DNA from 3 places in the Massilia sp. BKSP1R2A-1 genome. Region 3 is predicted to be linked to each of the others. Evidence: predicted binding sites of a transcription regulator. Region 3 holds the regulator's gene; each other region holds the start of a gene.

Region 1 (5,166 bases), on a different contig from region 3:
ACGATGCAGGGGCAAAACGAGCAGACCGTCGGCGATACCGTGTACAGCGAACGCTACAGCGGCTCCCAGTACCGCAGCTTCAGCCTGCCGCAGGAAGTGGACGACAGCAAGACCGAGGCGAAATACCAGGACGGGGTGCTGAACCTGACCCTGCCGAAGAAACCCGGCACCGCCAGGAAGCAGATCGCGGTCCAGTGATGACGGGCGGGCGGAGCGGGGAAGCCGGACGATGAGGACGCCATCCACCGGCGGCGCCTGTCCGCCGCTGACGCAGGCGAACCTGCTGCGCTCCTTCTCCTTCTGCACCGGCATCGAGAACAGCGCGCCCGTCATCGCCGGACCCGACGGGCGTCCGCTCGAGACCAAGCAGATGCAGGGCCTGAACGCCGCCTTCTGGCTCGAGCGCCAGTGGGCCAACGTGCTGCGCCTGCGCCAGGAAAACTACCCGGTCATCGGCTTCACGTGGTACAGCCTGACCGACCAGCTCGACTGGGACATCGACGGGCGCGCGGCGCATGGCCACGTGGTGGCCAACGGACTGTTTGACCTGGAGCGGCGGATCCGCCGCGCCGGCGTGGAATACCGGCGCATCGTCCGGGCCTGGAGCGGCGCCCTGGCCGACACCGGCGTTCCGGCATGCATGCCGGACTGGATCGGCGCACGAGAGGATACGGCCCTCGGGGAGACCGCCCGGTGAGCGCATCGATGACGGCGATGCTGCTGGACGCGCCAGGCCGCCGCCTGCGCAGGGCGACGCTCCCTGTCCCGGCGCCGCAGGGGCACGAGATCCTGATCAAGGTGGGGGCCTGCGCCGTCTGCCGGACCGACCTGCACATCGTCGACGGCGAACTGCCCCCGCACCTGCTGCCGCTCATTCCCGGCCACGAGATCGCCGGCCGCGTCGCCGGCGCCGGCCCGCTGGCGGCGCGCTTCTTCCTCGGGCAGCGGGTCGGTGTGCCATGGCTCGGAGGCAGTTGCGGCGCCTGCGACTACTGCCGTGCAGGCCGCGAGAACCTGTGCGAGCACGCGGTGTTCACCGGCTACGATCGCCATGGCGGTTTTGCCGAATACGCGCTGGCGGACGAGCGCTACTGCTTCGCGCTGCCCGCGGCCTACGACGACGCGCACGCGGCCCCGCTGCTGTGCGCGGGGCTGATCGGCTACCGCGCCTACGCCATGACGGGCGAGGCGCACCGGCTCGGGCTGTACGGCTTCGGCGCCGCCGCCCACCTGCTGGCCCAGCTGGCGCTGCGCGAGGGACGCAAGGTGCATGCCTTCACCCGGCCCGGCGACGGCCGTTCGCAGGACTTCGCGCGCTCGCTCGGGGCCAGCTGGGCCGGGGATGCCGGGACGGCGCCGCCCGTGCCGCTCGATGCCGCCATCCTGTTCGCCCCTGCCGGGGAGCTGGTGCCGCAGGCCCTGGCGGCCACGCGCAAGGGCGGGGTGGTGGTCTGCGCCGGCATCCACATGAGCGACATCCCGTCCTTTCCCTACTCCCTGCTGTGGGGCGAGCGCTGCCTGCGCTCGGTGGCGAACCTGCGCCGCGCGGATGGTGCGGCCTACTTCCGCAAGGTCGCCCACGGCGAGGTAGCCACTTCCGTGACAGCCTATCCGCTGGAGGCGGCGAATGCGGCGCTGGACGCGCTGCGCGCCGGCCGCATCGACGGCGCCGCGGTGCTGGTGCCGGCGCAGAAGGAAGCCATGCCATAATCGCTCCGACACGCGATCGAAAGGAGGCCCGCCATGGGACTGCCCATCCAGCGCATTGCCATCGTCACCGGCGGCGGCGACGCCCCGGGCCTGAATGCCGTCATCCGTGCCGTCGTGCTCGCGTCCAGCGGCCTGGGCTGGGAGTGCTGGGGCATCCGTGACGGTTTCAACGGCTTGCTCGCGCCCGGCAGCTGCCTCGGCGAGCCTGTGCTGCGCCTTCTGCCCGAGGCGGTGCATGGCATCGGCCACCTGGGCGGCACCGTCATCGGCAGCACCAGCCGCGGCAACCCGCTGCGCTATCCGGAGCCAGGCGGCGCCGCGGTGCGCGACCGCAGCGACGAGTTGCTCGCGCTGCTGCGCGCCGGCGGCGTCGATGCCCTGGTGATGGTCGGCGGCGACAGTTCGATGGACATCGCGGCCTGCCTGCAGGGCAAGGGATTGCCCGTGGTCGGGGTGCCCAAGACCATCGACAATGACCTCGACGGCACCAACCAGACCTTCGGCTTCGATACCGCGGTCGGCTTTGCCACCGAATGCATCGACCGGCTGCACACCACCGCCGACAGCCAGCACCGCGTCATGGTGGTCGAGGTGATGGGCCGCTACGCCGGCTGGATCGCCCTGCACGCGGGCCTGGCCGGGGGCGCCCATGCGATCCTGCTGCCGGAAATTCCCTTCGACATCGACGCCGTGGCCCAGGCCATCGCCCGGCGCCAGGCGGCGGGGCGCGGCCATGCCATCGTGGTGGCTGCCGAGGGTGCGCAGCCGCGCGGAGGCCGGCCGGAAGTCCGGGCGGCGCCCGGCGCCGGCCATGCCGAGCGCCTGGGCGGGATCGGCGCCTGGGTCGAGACTGCACTGGCCGGGCGGCTGGACAAGGAATGCCGCAGCGTGGTGCTGGGCCACCTGCTGCGCGGCGGCAGTCCCTCGTCCTTCGACCGGGTCGCCGCCTCGCGCTTCGGCGCGGCCGCGGTGCGGGCGCTGGCGCAGGGGCAGTCCGGCGTGATGGTGGCGCTGGACGGCGAGGACATCGTGACCGTGCCGCTGGCCGACGTGGCGGGGCGTAACAGACGGGTTCCTGTCGATGGCGATACGGTGCGCACGGCGCGCGAACTCGGCATTTGCTTCGGCGACAGCCAGCCATTCGGGTGATCCGGCCCTTGCTGGCAGCGATCGCGGCGGCCGGCTTCCTTAATTTTTGATCTCGGTCAAACAAAATGCGTGACCGCATGAACAGACTGAGGGGGAAGCAATCGAACGTCCACCAACCGGGCATCCGCCCGGTCAACCCTGCCGGCGCCGCCGGTTCTTCTCTCCTGGAGGTTTGTCATGTACACGCGCATCCTGCTGCCGACCGACGGTTCGGAGGCGTCCGATCGCGCCATCCGCGCGGGCGTCGATTTCGCCCGCAGCGTCGGGGCCGAGGTGGTCGCGATGACGGCCACGCCGGAATTTCACACGTTTACCGCCAATGCCGAGATGCTGGAGCAGACCCGCGACGAATACCTGACGGCCAGCCGGGCACACGGCCAGCAGCTGCTCGACGGGGCGGCGGCAGTGGCGCGCGAGGCCGGGGTTCCCTGCAGCACCGTCCAGATGGTCTCGGACGATCCCCACGAGGCCATCATCTCCGCCGCGCGCGACAGGATGTGCGACCTGATCGTCATGGCCTCGCACGGCCGGCGCGGCATCAAGGGCCTGCTGCTGGGCAGCGAGACCCAGAAAGTGCTGGTCCACAGCGCGATTCCGGTGCTGGTGCACCGCTAGGACAAGGAGGCCACATGTACCGCCGCATCCTGGTCCCGACCGACGGGTCCCCCGTGTCCGAGCTGGCCGCCGACGCCGCCATCGACTTCGCGCGCGCCTGCGGCAGCGAGATCGTCGCCCTCTCCGTCGCCGTCCCCGAGCCGGCCTTCCAGTCGCTCGAGGGCGCGGTGCCCTGGGACCCCGGGCTGCAGATGGACCTGATGATGAAGCAGGCCGAGGAATTCGCCAATGCCCTTGCCGGACGCGCCAGCAAGGCAGGGGTGCCCTGCACGACGGTGGCGAGCTGCGCGCTCGACCCGGCCGAAGCGATCGGCGACGTGGCGCGCGAGCGTGGCTGCGACCTGATCGTCATGGGCTCGCATGGCCGGCGCGGCCTGAGCCGCCTGCTGGCCGGGAGCGTGACCCAGGGCGTGCTGGCCTATGCCCCGGTCCCGGTGATGGTGCTGCGACCGCCGCTGGAAGAGGGCGGAGCCGGCCGCCGTCCCGCGGCCCCGGCCTGAACGGGCGGCAAGGTGCGCTTCGGAAAGGGAGCCGCAGCCTTGCGCATGGCGGCGCGACAGGACCACCCGCAAGACAGTGGGGCAGCCGGCGCGGGCTGGCGGCCGGGCGCCCTGGCCGACCGGCTCGCCGGCAGGCTCGACCCGGATGCCGAGCGGGAATTCGGCCAGACGCTGGACCGCACCCTGTCCGACGCGCTGCCCGCCCTCGGCCTCGTGTTCGGGATCGGGGTCCTGCTGTTCGGCGCCTGGGACTACTGGATCGCTCCCGCCCTGGCCTCGACCACCATGGTGGTCCGCCTGTCGCTGGTGCTGCTGGGCGCGCCCGGCTACTTCGCCTGGCGCGGACGCTTCCCGATCGCCTGGCGCTGCGCCCTGGTCTACATCACCCATGCCGGCGCCATGGTCTACAGCTCCGCGCTGCTGCCGGGCGGCCTGGTGCTGGCGATGCCGGCGATCACGGGCGCGATGTTTCCCCTGGCCCTGGTCGAGCCGCGCCTGCAACGCCTGGCCGGGCTCGTGCTGCCGCCTTCGCTGCTGTTCCTGTTGCTGGGGGCGGTGGTGCTGCCGCCCACGGTGTTCGCCAGCTGCGCCCTCATCTATGCCCTGGTGCTGGTACTGGTAACCGCCGTTGCGCTGTTCCAGGGTCGCCTGCTGCGCGCCGACTTCCTGGCCGAGCGCGCGCTGGCCTGGACCGCCCGCCACGACAGCCTGAGCGGCGTGCTGGCGCGCGGCTATCTGGTCGAGCTGGCCGGGCACGACCTCGCGCTGGCGCGGCGCTATGGACGCCCGCTTGCCATCGCCATGCTCGACATCGACTATTTCAAGCGCGTCAACGACCGCTGGGGACACGCGGTGGGCGACGCGCTGCTGTGCGCGGTGAGCCGGGCCTGTTCCGCCCAGCTGCGCGCCAGCGACTACTTCGGCCGTGTGGGCGGCGAGGAATTCGTCTGCGTCATGCCCGAGACCGGGGAAGCGGAGGCCCTGGCCTGCGCCGAACGCATGCGCCTGGCGGCGGCCGCCATCCGGCTGGAGACGCCGGACGGCACGGTGGCCTGCACGATCAGCCTCGGCGTGGCCGCGCTCGACCCCGCCCATGCCGACTTCGGCGCGCTGCTGGCCGCCGCCGACGCCGCGATGTACCGGGCCAAGGCCACGGGCCGGAACCGGGTCGAGCTGGCGCAGGGTCAGGCGG
Region 2 (5,166 bases), on a different contig from region 3:
GGGGTGAACCGAGACCTGGTAGCTGCGCCGCGGCATGCCGGGCGGCGACACCACGCCGGCATTGTGGCCGCCGGAGGTCAGGAGGAAAGTCACCTCGGTATCGGACAGGGGAATGATCTTGTACACGGAACGCCAGGGCGCCACGTGGTCGGTCATGGTGCCGACCGCGAAGATGGGCACGTGGATGTCGGTCAGGGCGATCGGGCGTCCGTCGACGATGTAGCGCACGCTGGCGAGGCGGTTTTTCAGGAACAGGTTGTGCAGGTATTCCGTGTGCATGCGGCAGGGCATGCGGGTCGCGTCCGCGTTCCACGACGCCAGGTCGTTGTCCTTGTCCGGGATGTCGAGCAGGTAATGGCGCAGGCGGCGCGACCAGACCAGGTCGTTCGAGCGGAGCAGCTGGAAGGCGCCGGCCATCTGGCGCGTGTCGAGGTAGCCCTGCTGCCACATCGCCGCTTCGAGGAAGGCGACCTCGCTGTCGTCGATGAAGAGCGAGAGTTCGCCCGGCTCGGTAAAGTCGACCTGGGCCGCGAGCAGGGTCATGCTGGCGAGGCGCTCGTCGCCGTGGCGCGCCATGGCCGCGGCGGCGATGGCCAGCAGGGTGCCGCCGAGGCAGTAGCCGCAGGCGTTGATGCGATGTGCGCCGGTCTGGGCCGCGATGGTGTCGAGGGCCGCCATCACGCCCAGCTGGCGATAGTCCTCGAGCGAGAGCTCGCGGTCTGGTGCATCCGGGTTTTTCCAGGAAATCATGTACACCGTGTGTCCTCGTTCGACCAGGTAGCGCACCAGGGAATTGTGCGGCGACAGGTCGAGGATGTAGTACTTCATGATCCAGGCCGGCACCACCAGCAGCGGCGCGGCATGCACCTGCGGGGTCTGCGGGGCGTAGCGGATCAGCTCGACGAGGCGGTTCTTCATCACCACCGTTCCGGGCGTGAGCGCGACGTCGCGGCCGGGCCGGTAGGCGACCGGGGCGGCGGCCCCCGCCAGCGTCCGGCGCAGGTCGCCAATGGCGCGCAGCGCCCCGTGCACCAGGTTTTCGCCGCCGCGCGCCAGCGTGACGCCCTGGGCCACCGGGTTGGTGGCGATGAAGTTGGAGGGCGCCATGCTGTCCAGCAGCTGGCGCGCGACGAAGGTGACGACGTCGGAATGGTGGGGCGAGACCCCGCGCACCCCGCTGGTGGCGCGGTGCCACCACTTCTGGGTCAGCAGGAAGCCCTGGCTGATGCCGCTCCAGGGCCAGGCATGCCAGGCCGGGTCGCTGAAACGCTTGTCCTGGGCCAGCGGGCGCACGGCTTCTCCGCCATTGCCGAGCACCGCGCCGGCGCAGTAGCGCAGCCACTCGGCCCAGTCGGTGGCGGCCTGGATGCCGAGCTCGACCTGCTTGGCCGGCGACAGCAGCAGGTGAGCGGCCCAGTCCTGCCAGGCTGCGCCCAGCGCAGCCGGGGAAATATGGCCGGTCAGGCGGCCCAGCCAGGCGTTGAGCGCCAGGTCGATGTGGGCGTGCTCGATGCGGGTTTCCGGGTAGCGCGGGCGGATGCCGCCCTGCCAGGCGCTGGCCTCGCGCCGCTGCTCGCTGGGCGGTATCTCGTTGCGCACGTTCATGTCGGCCTCGCGGCGCACTCAGTGGGCAAGCAGCAGTGGCACCGGGGCGCGCTCGAGCAGCTCGCGGGTGGCGCCGCCCAGCATCCATTCACGATAGCGGCTGTGGCCGTAGGCGCCGGCCACGATCAGGCCGGCGCCACTGTCGCGCGCGACGCCGATCAGGGCGTTGCCGGCCGTCGCCCTGCTGCGCTCCACGACCACGTCGACCTTCACCCCGTGGCGCGCCAGGTACAGCGCCATGTCGGCGCCCGGTTCTTCGCCGTGCAGCCCCGAGAGGGTATCGGGATTGACCAGCACCAGCTTGACGCTCGCCGCCCGGCACAGGAGGGGCAGGGCGGCGTCGAGGGCGCGCAGGGCCCGGCTGCCGCCGTCCCAGCCGGCCACCACGGTGCCGTCGAGCGCTTCGTCGCCGTAGGCTTCCGGAACCAGCAGCACGGGCCGCACGCCGTTCAGGACGAGGTGGGCGGGCAGGCCGCGCGGCGTGGACGGCGCCGCATCGCCATGCGGCGGGTCCTGGCTCAGCACCAGCAGGTCGGCGTAGCGCGACTGCAGCAGCAGCGCGTAGGCGGGATCTTCCTCGGCCAGCCGCGCTTCGAAAGAAACCAGGCCCAACCGTCCGGCCTGTTCGGTAAAGGCATCGAGGCGCTGGCGGGCGTTCGCGCGCAGGGCGTCGAGGTCGACCACCGGCACCGGCGGCGAGACTGCGCCGGCCAGCAGGGCCAGGTCCACCCAGGAGATGCCCGTGGAGGCGCTGCCGACCAGGTGGGCCCCGTGCTCGATGGCCAGGCGGGCGCCCGCGCGCAGCCGGCTTTCCTGGCGTGGACTTCCGTCGACATGGACGACGATGGTCTTGATCATGGCTGTGCCTTTCAGGTCTGGGTGTGGCCGGATGGACGCCCGTGCGCCCGTTCCAGAACGATCCGGCCTGGCGTGACTGATGTGTTTGACCTGGATCAAATTCGCCGCCTTGCGGCGAACAGCGCCGCCACCAGCAGCAATCCCGCGCTCCAGAGGAGGGGCGCGTCCGGCTCCGGCACCGGGCTGAGCAGTGCGGGCATGCACTGGAACGCGTCGTCGATCCGGCAGGCCAGGGAAGCAATCTGGCGTCCCTCGTTGCGCCCACCGCCTGGCCGGCGTCGTTGATGCCGAACGCATCGCTGCGGCCGCCACTGAAAGCCCCGAGGTCGCGCATTTGCCCGTTTGCATGCAGGAAGGCGTGGTCGTGGCCAAGGCAGATGGCGAACGCCCCGGCTACCTGTCCGCTGAATTTGATGGCGCGCCGAGGTCCTGGATCGTGCCGCCGCAAAATATCGCGGCGCGCCACTGGCCCGGGGAAAGCTGGTGCTGTCCGGTGACCTGGCCCGCGTTGTCGATGTCGGCCGAGTAGTCGTGCGGCGTGCCCAGGAAGCGCAGGGGCGGTGTGGCGCCCGGCGTCCGCACCGCGGCCCGGATCGCGCGGTCGGCGTTGAACCCATTGCCCGCGATCTGGCCGAGCTCGTTGATCCCCTTGGCCTAGTCGAGACGCGGGATCAGGGTCATCTCATGGGCCAGTTGCTGGGCCTGCGCAGCGGGCCGCCAGCAGCAGCGGCACGAACAGGAATTTTTTTGATGGGCATGGCAAGCCCGCGTTCGATAAATCTGCTTAGACCCCACCGCGCCGAAAACGAGCGCTGAAAGTCGTCGCGGGGATTTCGCTGTCAAAGTTGCGCAACGGCTTCGTCGACGATTTTGCGCCACCGCAGAGCGGCGCCGGCGACATCAACGAAAAAGGCCAGGTGCTGTTCGACCATGCCCCGGAAGGTGTCGCCTACCGCGCTGCCGTGTACAGCGGCGGCGGCCTGCACGACTTGCCGCGCTTCGCGGGCAACTACGTGTCCGGCCGCGCCATCGACGACGCCGGCTGGGTGACCGGCCACCTCACCACCGCCATCGGGCGCTACCATGCCTATGTCTATGACGGCGGCACGGTCACCGACCTGACGCCCTGGTCGGTGACCAGCTTCGGCGTCGACATCAACAATCTCGGCCAGGTGGTCGGTACGGTCGACGGCCGCGCCCTCCTGTACGAGGACCGCACATTGATCGACCTGAACACGCTGATCGATCCCCAGGCCGACCTGCTGCTGACGGAAGCGCTCGCGATCAACGACCGCGGCCAGATCCTGGCCCGGTCCTGCGACCGCGCCGGCGTGTTCTGCTATGACACCATGCTGCTCGATCCGGTGCCGGCGGTGCCGGAGCCGGCGCATTGGACGACGCTGGCGGCGGGGCTGGCAGTTCTGGGGGCGGCACGGTGGTCGCGCGTCAGAGCCGGACGTTGAGCGAGAGATAGGCAGCGCGGCCCGGTCCGGACGAGAAACTGGGCTGGGCTTGTGCCGCCGGCCAGAAGAAGTTGTCGTACCAGGCGTACTCGTACCGGCGGTCGGCGAGGTTCTTGATCTGTAGATCGATGCTGGTGCGCTTCGACAGCTGGTAGCGCACATTGGCGTCGAAGAGCACGAAGCCGCCATACTTGCCCGCCGTGTTCGGGCTGTCGATGTAGTAGTCGCCCTGGGCGCGGCCCTGCAGGCCGAAGCGCCAGGCATCGCCCGCGCGGTATTCGAGCCCGGCATTGCTGATGTGGCGCGGGGTCGAGAACACTTCCTTGCCGGCGAGCGAAGCGCCGTCGGCGGCGAAGGCGCGCGTTACTTCGGCCTTCTGCAGCGAGTGCGCCACCCACAGCTCGAGGCTGTCGCCGACGTGGCCGGACAGCTGGACGTCCACGCCTTCGCGGCGGGTCTCGCCCAGGCCCACGGTGGTGCCGGTGGCCGGCATGTTCGCCACTTCATCCGTGGCGTCCTGGCGCCACACCGCCAGGCGCAGGTCGGCCTGTTGCGCCGGCTTGAACTTCACGCCCAGCTCCTTGCCGGTGTTGATGGAAGGGGCGAAGCGGGCCTGGCCTGGCGTCAGGTAGGCGGGGGCGCCGGCGCCGGTGAGCACCTGGAAGGTGCGGCCCCAGTTGGCGTACACGTTCAGGTTCTCGATCGGCGTGTAGACCATGCTCAGCTTGGGCTGGCGGATCGTTCCGTAGTCCTGCAGCGCGGCGCGCCGGCCGGTCGCACGGAACAGGTTCTCGCCCGAGAAGCGGTCCACGCGCAGGCCGGGCACCAGCTTGAGCTTGTCGCCGAGGCGCACGATGGCCTGCAGGTAGGCGCCGACGTTGTTGAAGCTGTAGCGCTCGTCGTTCTGGGTCTGGGCCGGCGTCGAATAATCGGTCGGCAGGGCGTAGCTGAAGCGGTAGCGCTGGTAGCCGTTGCGCTGGCGCTCTGTGCTGGCGCCGCCGTCGAGCGTGATCCGGTCGTTCAGGCGCCAGGTGAGGGTAGAGATGAACCCCGTCTGCTCCTCGTCCCAGATGCGGCGCTGGCGCGGGGCGGTGCCTGCCGGGTTGCTGGTGAAGGTGACGCGGCGGTCGTCCTCGTAGTTGTTGAAGTAGAGCTTGTTGCTCCAGAAAGCGTTCGGCGTGATCTGCCAGTCGAGGTGGGCGCTGGCGTGGTGCATCTCGCGCTCGCTGCGGTCGTTGGC
Region 3 (5,166 bases):
CAGCGGCGGCCTGCAACCGGCCCTGAGCGGCAATGGCTTCACCTACCGGCACGACTGGGGCGCGCGGCGCGGCCAGTGGCTGCTGCGGCTGAACTGGGGCGAGGTCGATACCCGCTCCCAGGTTTTCGTGTCGATCGCGGAAGGCGCGGGCGGCGGGCCCGATTCCGGCAAGTTCATCGGCTCCGCCCGCTACACGCTCCACAACGTGGCCCCGCGCGCGGGCGGGGTCGACATCTGGGTCAATATCGAATGGCCCTCGGACATCTCGATCTACGCCGACTACCTGGTGGTGAACCCGGCGGTGACCGGCACCCGGACCGTGTCGGTGACGGTGCACCGCCACAGCAGCGTTCTACTATCCGAGGCCGAGGCTGACCGGATCCTGGGCGACATGGGCACCATCCTGCAGAACGACGACACCGGCCCGGACGTCGCCACGGCCGTCCAGTTCGTTCGCAACGGCGCGGTCCGCGTGCTGCCGGCAACCGTCCCGGCGACCATCGCGACCTCGGCCGACCTGACCGCGCTGTTGACGGCCGGCTCCGGGGTCAAGGTCGTGCAGGCGATCCGCTGGTGCGGCGGCCCCGGCGACAACATCATCGGCTGCGCCCCGGTCGGCAGCGCCAACGTCAACGTGGCCGCGGTGCGCTTCGACGCCGGCCAGGAAGGCCTGATCTGGGTCCACGAGTATGGTCACAACTGCGGCCTGGGCCACCGCACCGACGACCCGCGCGCCGTCATGTTCCCGTCGGTCGGGTCCGACCACAACGTGGTCAATGCCGCCGAGTCGGCGGCCTACCTGGCCGGCCCCCTGAACATCGCCGGCAAGGTGCTGCCGGCCAGCGGCTGCAACTGCGATATGCAGGGCCTGCAGGCGCCGGCGGACGTGCGCGACTTCGTCCGCCAGCCCTGGATCGAGGGCGTGCCCTGGGAGCTGGCCTCGCAATATGGCGAAGCGGATGCGCGCAAGCTGCTCGACTGGCTGGTGAACGAGCCGGAAAAGCACGAGCAGTACCTGGGCCAGATCGTGGCCACCCTCGGCTACATCGGCAGCGAGATCGCCACCGGCGCCCTGATCGACTTCGTGAGAAGCCCGCGCACCGGCCGCGCCGTCTTCAATGCGAAGAACATCGCCCTGATCCGGCTCGGCGACCTGGCCAACCGCTCGGCCAGTCAGGCGGCGGTCGACTTCCTGGCGCAGCTTGCCGGCGACATCGGCCTGGCCCGCAGCCTTGCCGCGCCGCAGGCGGCGTTCGAGCAGCTTGATGCCGCCAGGACCGGGGTAACGGCCCTGAGCGCCGAAACCCTGGCGGCCGAGCTGGCCGTATCGGCGACCTTCGGCCTGGCCCTCAGCGGCTCCGAGCCGGCCCGCAAGACCGTCGAGGCCCTGAAGCACGATCCGAACGCCTTTGCCTCGGTTAACCAGGCAGCCGGCGAGGCAGCGCAGATCGCCGACACGGTGGTGCGGAAAGGCCGTAGCGAGTATTACCGGATGAAGGCGGAACGACGTCACCATCTGTAATCCTGCACGCCGTCCGGGGCCGGCCCCGGACGGCTTCCTCCCAGAAAATGAAATGCCGGGAACTGGCGAGCCGTCTATAATGACCTCGTCAGCATTTCGTTTTCCGCCATGAACCAAGCCATCTCGCTGCCGGGCGAATCGCCGCTCAACATCCAGGCCCTCAAGACCAGCTGCAGCAATTGCAGCATGCACCAGCTGTGCCTGCCCATGGGACTCGAGGATGCCGACATCAACCGCCTCGACCAGATCATCGGCGGGCGCCGCCGGCTGGCCAAGGACGAACGCCTGTACAAGATGGGCGAGCCCTTCCGCAGCCTGTATGCGGTGCGCTTCGGCCACTTCAAGACCTACCAGGTGAATGCGGCCGGCGAAGAGCAGATCACGGGCTTCCAGATGGCGGGCGAGCTGCTCGGCATGGATGCGATCAGCGGCAGCCACCATTGCGATGCCGTAACGCTGGAAGACAGCGAGGTCTGCGAGATCCCCTTCTCGCGCCTGGAAGAGCTGTTCGGCCAGGTGCCGGCCCTGCTGCGCCACTTCCACCGCATCATGAGCCAGGAAATCACGCGCGAGCAGAACGTCATGCTCCTGCTCGGCAATATGCGGGCCGAGCAGCGCTTCGCCGTCTTCCTCGTGAACCTGTCGGCCCGCTACGCGGCGCGCGGCTATTCGCCGAACCGCTTCCAGCTGCGCATGTCGCGCGAGGATATCGGCAACTACCTGGGCCTGACCATCGAAAGCATCAGCCGCCTGCTGTCGCGCTTCAAGAAGCAGGGCTGGCTGGAGGTCGACAAGCGCGAAGTCGCCCTGCTCGACCCGGCCAAGCTCAAGGCGATCGCCGCCGGCACCGATGTGTGCAGCCCGATGGGCTGAGCCCGGGATATTCCATGCAGCCCACGCCGCGCTTCGAACTGCACCTGCGCAGCTACGGCCAGACGCGTGACGCCGACCGCCACGCCTTTGCCCAGGTGGTGCTGCCGCTCGGCGGCCAGGTGGCGCTCGAGATCGAGGGCCGCGAGAAACGGCTCGATCCCCTGCATGCGGCCCTGGTCGCGCCCGGCGCCTGGCATTCCCAGTACAGCCGGGTCGCCAACCGTTCCCTCATCCTCGACGTAGCGGCCGAGGCCTTCGCGCACGGCCCCTGGGCCGGACTGCTGGCGCGGCCCTTTACCGGGATCGGCCCGGCGGCGCGCAAGCTGGTCGAGTTCATGGGCATCCTGGCGGACAGCCAGCCGCTCGCGCCGCAGATGGTGCAGGGCTGGGCGCCGCTGCTGCTCGATACCCTGGGCATGGGCGCGCCCCGGCCCGCCTCGCGCCTGGCCGCCCTGCTCGCGCGCATCGAGCTCGATCCCGGCCTGCCCTGGACCACCGAGACCATGGCGCGCGCGGCCAACCTGAGCGTGAGCCGCCTGCACGCGCTGTTCCGCGAGGAGCTGGACGCCAGCCCGCACGGCTGGCTGCTGGACTGCCGCCTCAAGCGCGCCTGCACGCTGCTCGGCAGTACCGACCGTCCGGTCGCCGAGATCGCGCTGGCGGCCGGCTTCTCCGAGCAGAGCGCATTGACGCGGGCGATGCGGCGCATGCTCGACACCACACCGGCCGCCTACCGCACGCAACATCGCGAGAAGCGGTCAAAGGCGCAGTAGCCCCGGCCAAGATGCTGCCCGCCGTGCAGCCCAGAATCTCCGCTTTCAGGAGAATTCATGCACGCGCGATCGCCTACCCCGCTTCACGACACCCGGCTCGGCATCGGCGCCGGCATCCTCGCCGGCTCCTTCTGGGGCCTGGTCTTCCTCGCCCCCATCCTCGTGCCGGGCTTCACGCCCTTGCAGCTCTCGGCAGGACGCTATCTCGCCTACGGGCTGGTGGCGGCGCTGCTCGTCGCCCCCATGTGGCGCCGCCTGCTGCCCCGCCTGGGCTGGCGCGAATGGCGCCAGCTGGCCTGGCTCAGCCTGTGCGGGAACATCGTCTACTACCTGTTCGTGGCCCAGGCCGTGCAGTCGGGCGGCGGCGTGATGACGGCGATCGTGATCGGCCTGCTGCCCTTGAGCGTCACCCTGGTCGGCAGCCGCGACCACGGCGCCCTGCCCCTGCGGCGCCTGGCCCCGGCCCTGCTGCTGGGCGCGGCCGGCCTGGGCTGCATCGCCTGGCAGTCGCTGGCCTCCGCGCAGGGCGGCGGCGCGCCCCTGGGCCTGGCCTGCGCGGTCGGCGCCCTGGTATCCTGGACCATCTACGCGGTGGCCAACAGCCGCTGCCTGGCGCGCCTGGGCGGCATCACGGCCCACGAGTGGAGCCTGCTCACCGGCGTCATGACAGGGGCGCAAGCGGTCGTCCTCGCGGTGCCGGCCTTCATGCTCGGCGGCGACGGGCATGCGGGCGCCGAGTGGCTGCGCTTCGGCGGCGTGGCGCTGGCGGTGGCGATCCTGTGCTCGGTGGTGGGCAATGGCCTGTGGAACTACGCCAGCCGCAGCCTGCCGCTGGCCCTGACGGGGCAGCTGATCGTGTTCGAGACCGTCTTCGCCTCGCTGTACGGGTTCATGTGGGAGGCGCGCTGGCCGACCGGGCTCGAGGTGGCGGCGCTGGTGCTGATGGTGGGCGGCGTGGTGTCCTGCGCCTCGGCGCACAGGAAGTGAAGCCTTACAGGTCGATGACCAGCTCGGGGCGGAAGGCTTCCTGCTCCCCCTTGCTCAGGTAGCCGAGCGGATTGGCCACCACGCGGCAGGACCAGCGACCGTCCCCGTTCTCGCCGCTGGCGAGGTAATCGTTGGCGCAGTGCAGGTGGCCGTGCATCCACACATCGGCCAGCGGCAGCAGCGCGTCGAGCGCGTTGCAGAAGCCCGCGGTGCCGGGCGTGAGGCCGTAGCGCGGATCGGCGCTGCGCAGGCTGGGCGCGAAGTGCGTCACCGCGACCGTGGCGCCCTCGAACGGCGTCTCCAGGGCGCCGCGCAGCCATTCCTGGCAATCGAGCGACATCGCGCGGATGCCTTCGGCCAGCACCGGCACGCCATCCTTCAGGGTCGTGTTCTTGGCGAGGTAGTAGTTCGCCGCCCGGAACGCCTTTTCGCGGCGCTGCAGCTGTTTCGTCAGCACCGTCTCCTGCACGGCCAGCGCATCGAAGTCGCTCCACAGGGTGGTGCCGATGAAGCGCACGTGGCCGATGACGAGGGTCTCGCGGTCCAGCCATTCGATGCCGAGATCTGCGCAGGTGGCGCGCAGGCGCGCGTAGGCCTCGTCGAATTCGAGGCCGTCGAATTCGTGGTTGCCGGGGATGTAGAGCACCCGGGCGTTCGTGGCGCCCGCGCGCAGCGGCGAAAAGCGTGCGAGGCCGAAGTCCTCGCTGGTGAGGCGCGAGCCGGACTGGTAGGAGCCGATGTCGCCCGCCAGCACGACGACGTCGGTGGCGGGGTCGATCAGGGGGACGAACGCCGGGTAGCGTTCGAGGTGCAGGTCGGAGAAAAGCTGGATGCGCATGGTCGGCGCAGTATAGCGGGTTTCAGGCCCACCCTGCGCCGCGCGGCCCTCAGAAGGTGATGCGCACGAAAGGGGCGCTGCTCTTCGCTTTGCCGTGGTAGACAGCCTCGATATTGTTGCCGTCGGGGTCGAGCACGAAGGCGCCGTAGTAGCCCGGATGGTAGGGGCGCTCG

Evidence for each region. The regulator FNR, encoded in region 3, switches genes on or off when oxygen is low (the NO sensors DNR and NnrR bind a similar motif). The targets are predictions, from matches to a motif close to TTGATNNNNATCAA.
Region 1: ACQ7JA_RS02270 (universal stress protein) is a predicted target of FNR. The motif match lies at 2,906-2,919, and genes of this name have one in related genera.
Region 2: ACQ7JA_RS02340 (universal stress protein) is a predicted target of FNR. The motif match lies at 2,549-2,562, and genes of this name have one in related genera.

The regions. Positions count from the first base shown of each region.
Region 1 is NZ_JBOBRE010000001.1:502,516-507,681, forward strand. It holds gene ACQ7JA_RS02250 (Hsp20/alpha crystallin family protein) at 1-198, shown strand, start outside; gene ACQ7JA_RS02255 (hypothetical protein) at 230-697, shown strand; gene ACQ7JA_RS02260 (zinc-dependent alcohol dehydrogenase family protein) at 706-1,710, shown strand; gene ACQ7JA_RS02265 (6-phosphofructokinase) at 1,744-2,859, shown strand; gene ACQ7JA_RS02270 (universal stress protein) at 3,037-3,474, shown strand; gene ACQ7JA_RS02275 (universal stress protein) at 3,489-3,974, shown strand; gene ACQ7JA_RS02280 (GGDEF domain-containing protein) at 4,020-5,166, shown strand, end outside; gene ACQ7JA_RS02285 (helix-turn-helix domain-containing protein) at 5,159-5,166, opposite strand, start outside.
Region 2 is NZ_JBOBRE010000001.1:519,234-524,399, forward strand. It holds gene ACQ7JA_RS02335 (PHA/PHB synthase family protein) at 1-1,605, opposite strand, end outside; gene ACQ7JA_RS02340 (universal stress protein) at 1,624-2,463, opposite strand; partial or broken gene ACQ7JA_RS02345 (hypothetical protein) at 2,816-2,929, opposite strand; gene ACQ7JA_RS02350 (hypothetical protein) at 3,309-3,926, shown strand; gene ACQ7JA_RS02355 (TonB-dependent receptor) at 3,910-5,166, opposite strand, start outside.
Region 3 is NZ_JBOBRE010000010.1:103,569-108,734, forward strand. It holds gene ACQ7JA_RS16410 (hypothetical protein) at 1-1,522, shown strand, start outside; gene fnr (fumarate/nitrate reduction transcriptional regulator Fnr) at 1,631-2,395, shown strand; gene ACQ7JA_RS16420 (AraC family transcriptional regulator) at 2,410-3,168, shown strand; gene ACQ7JA_RS16425 (DMT family transporter) at 3,226-4,155, shown strand; gene ACQ7JA_RS16430 (metallophosphoesterase) at 4,160-4,993, opposite strand; gene ACQ7JA_RS16435 (VOC family protein) at 5,043-5,166, opposite strand, start outside.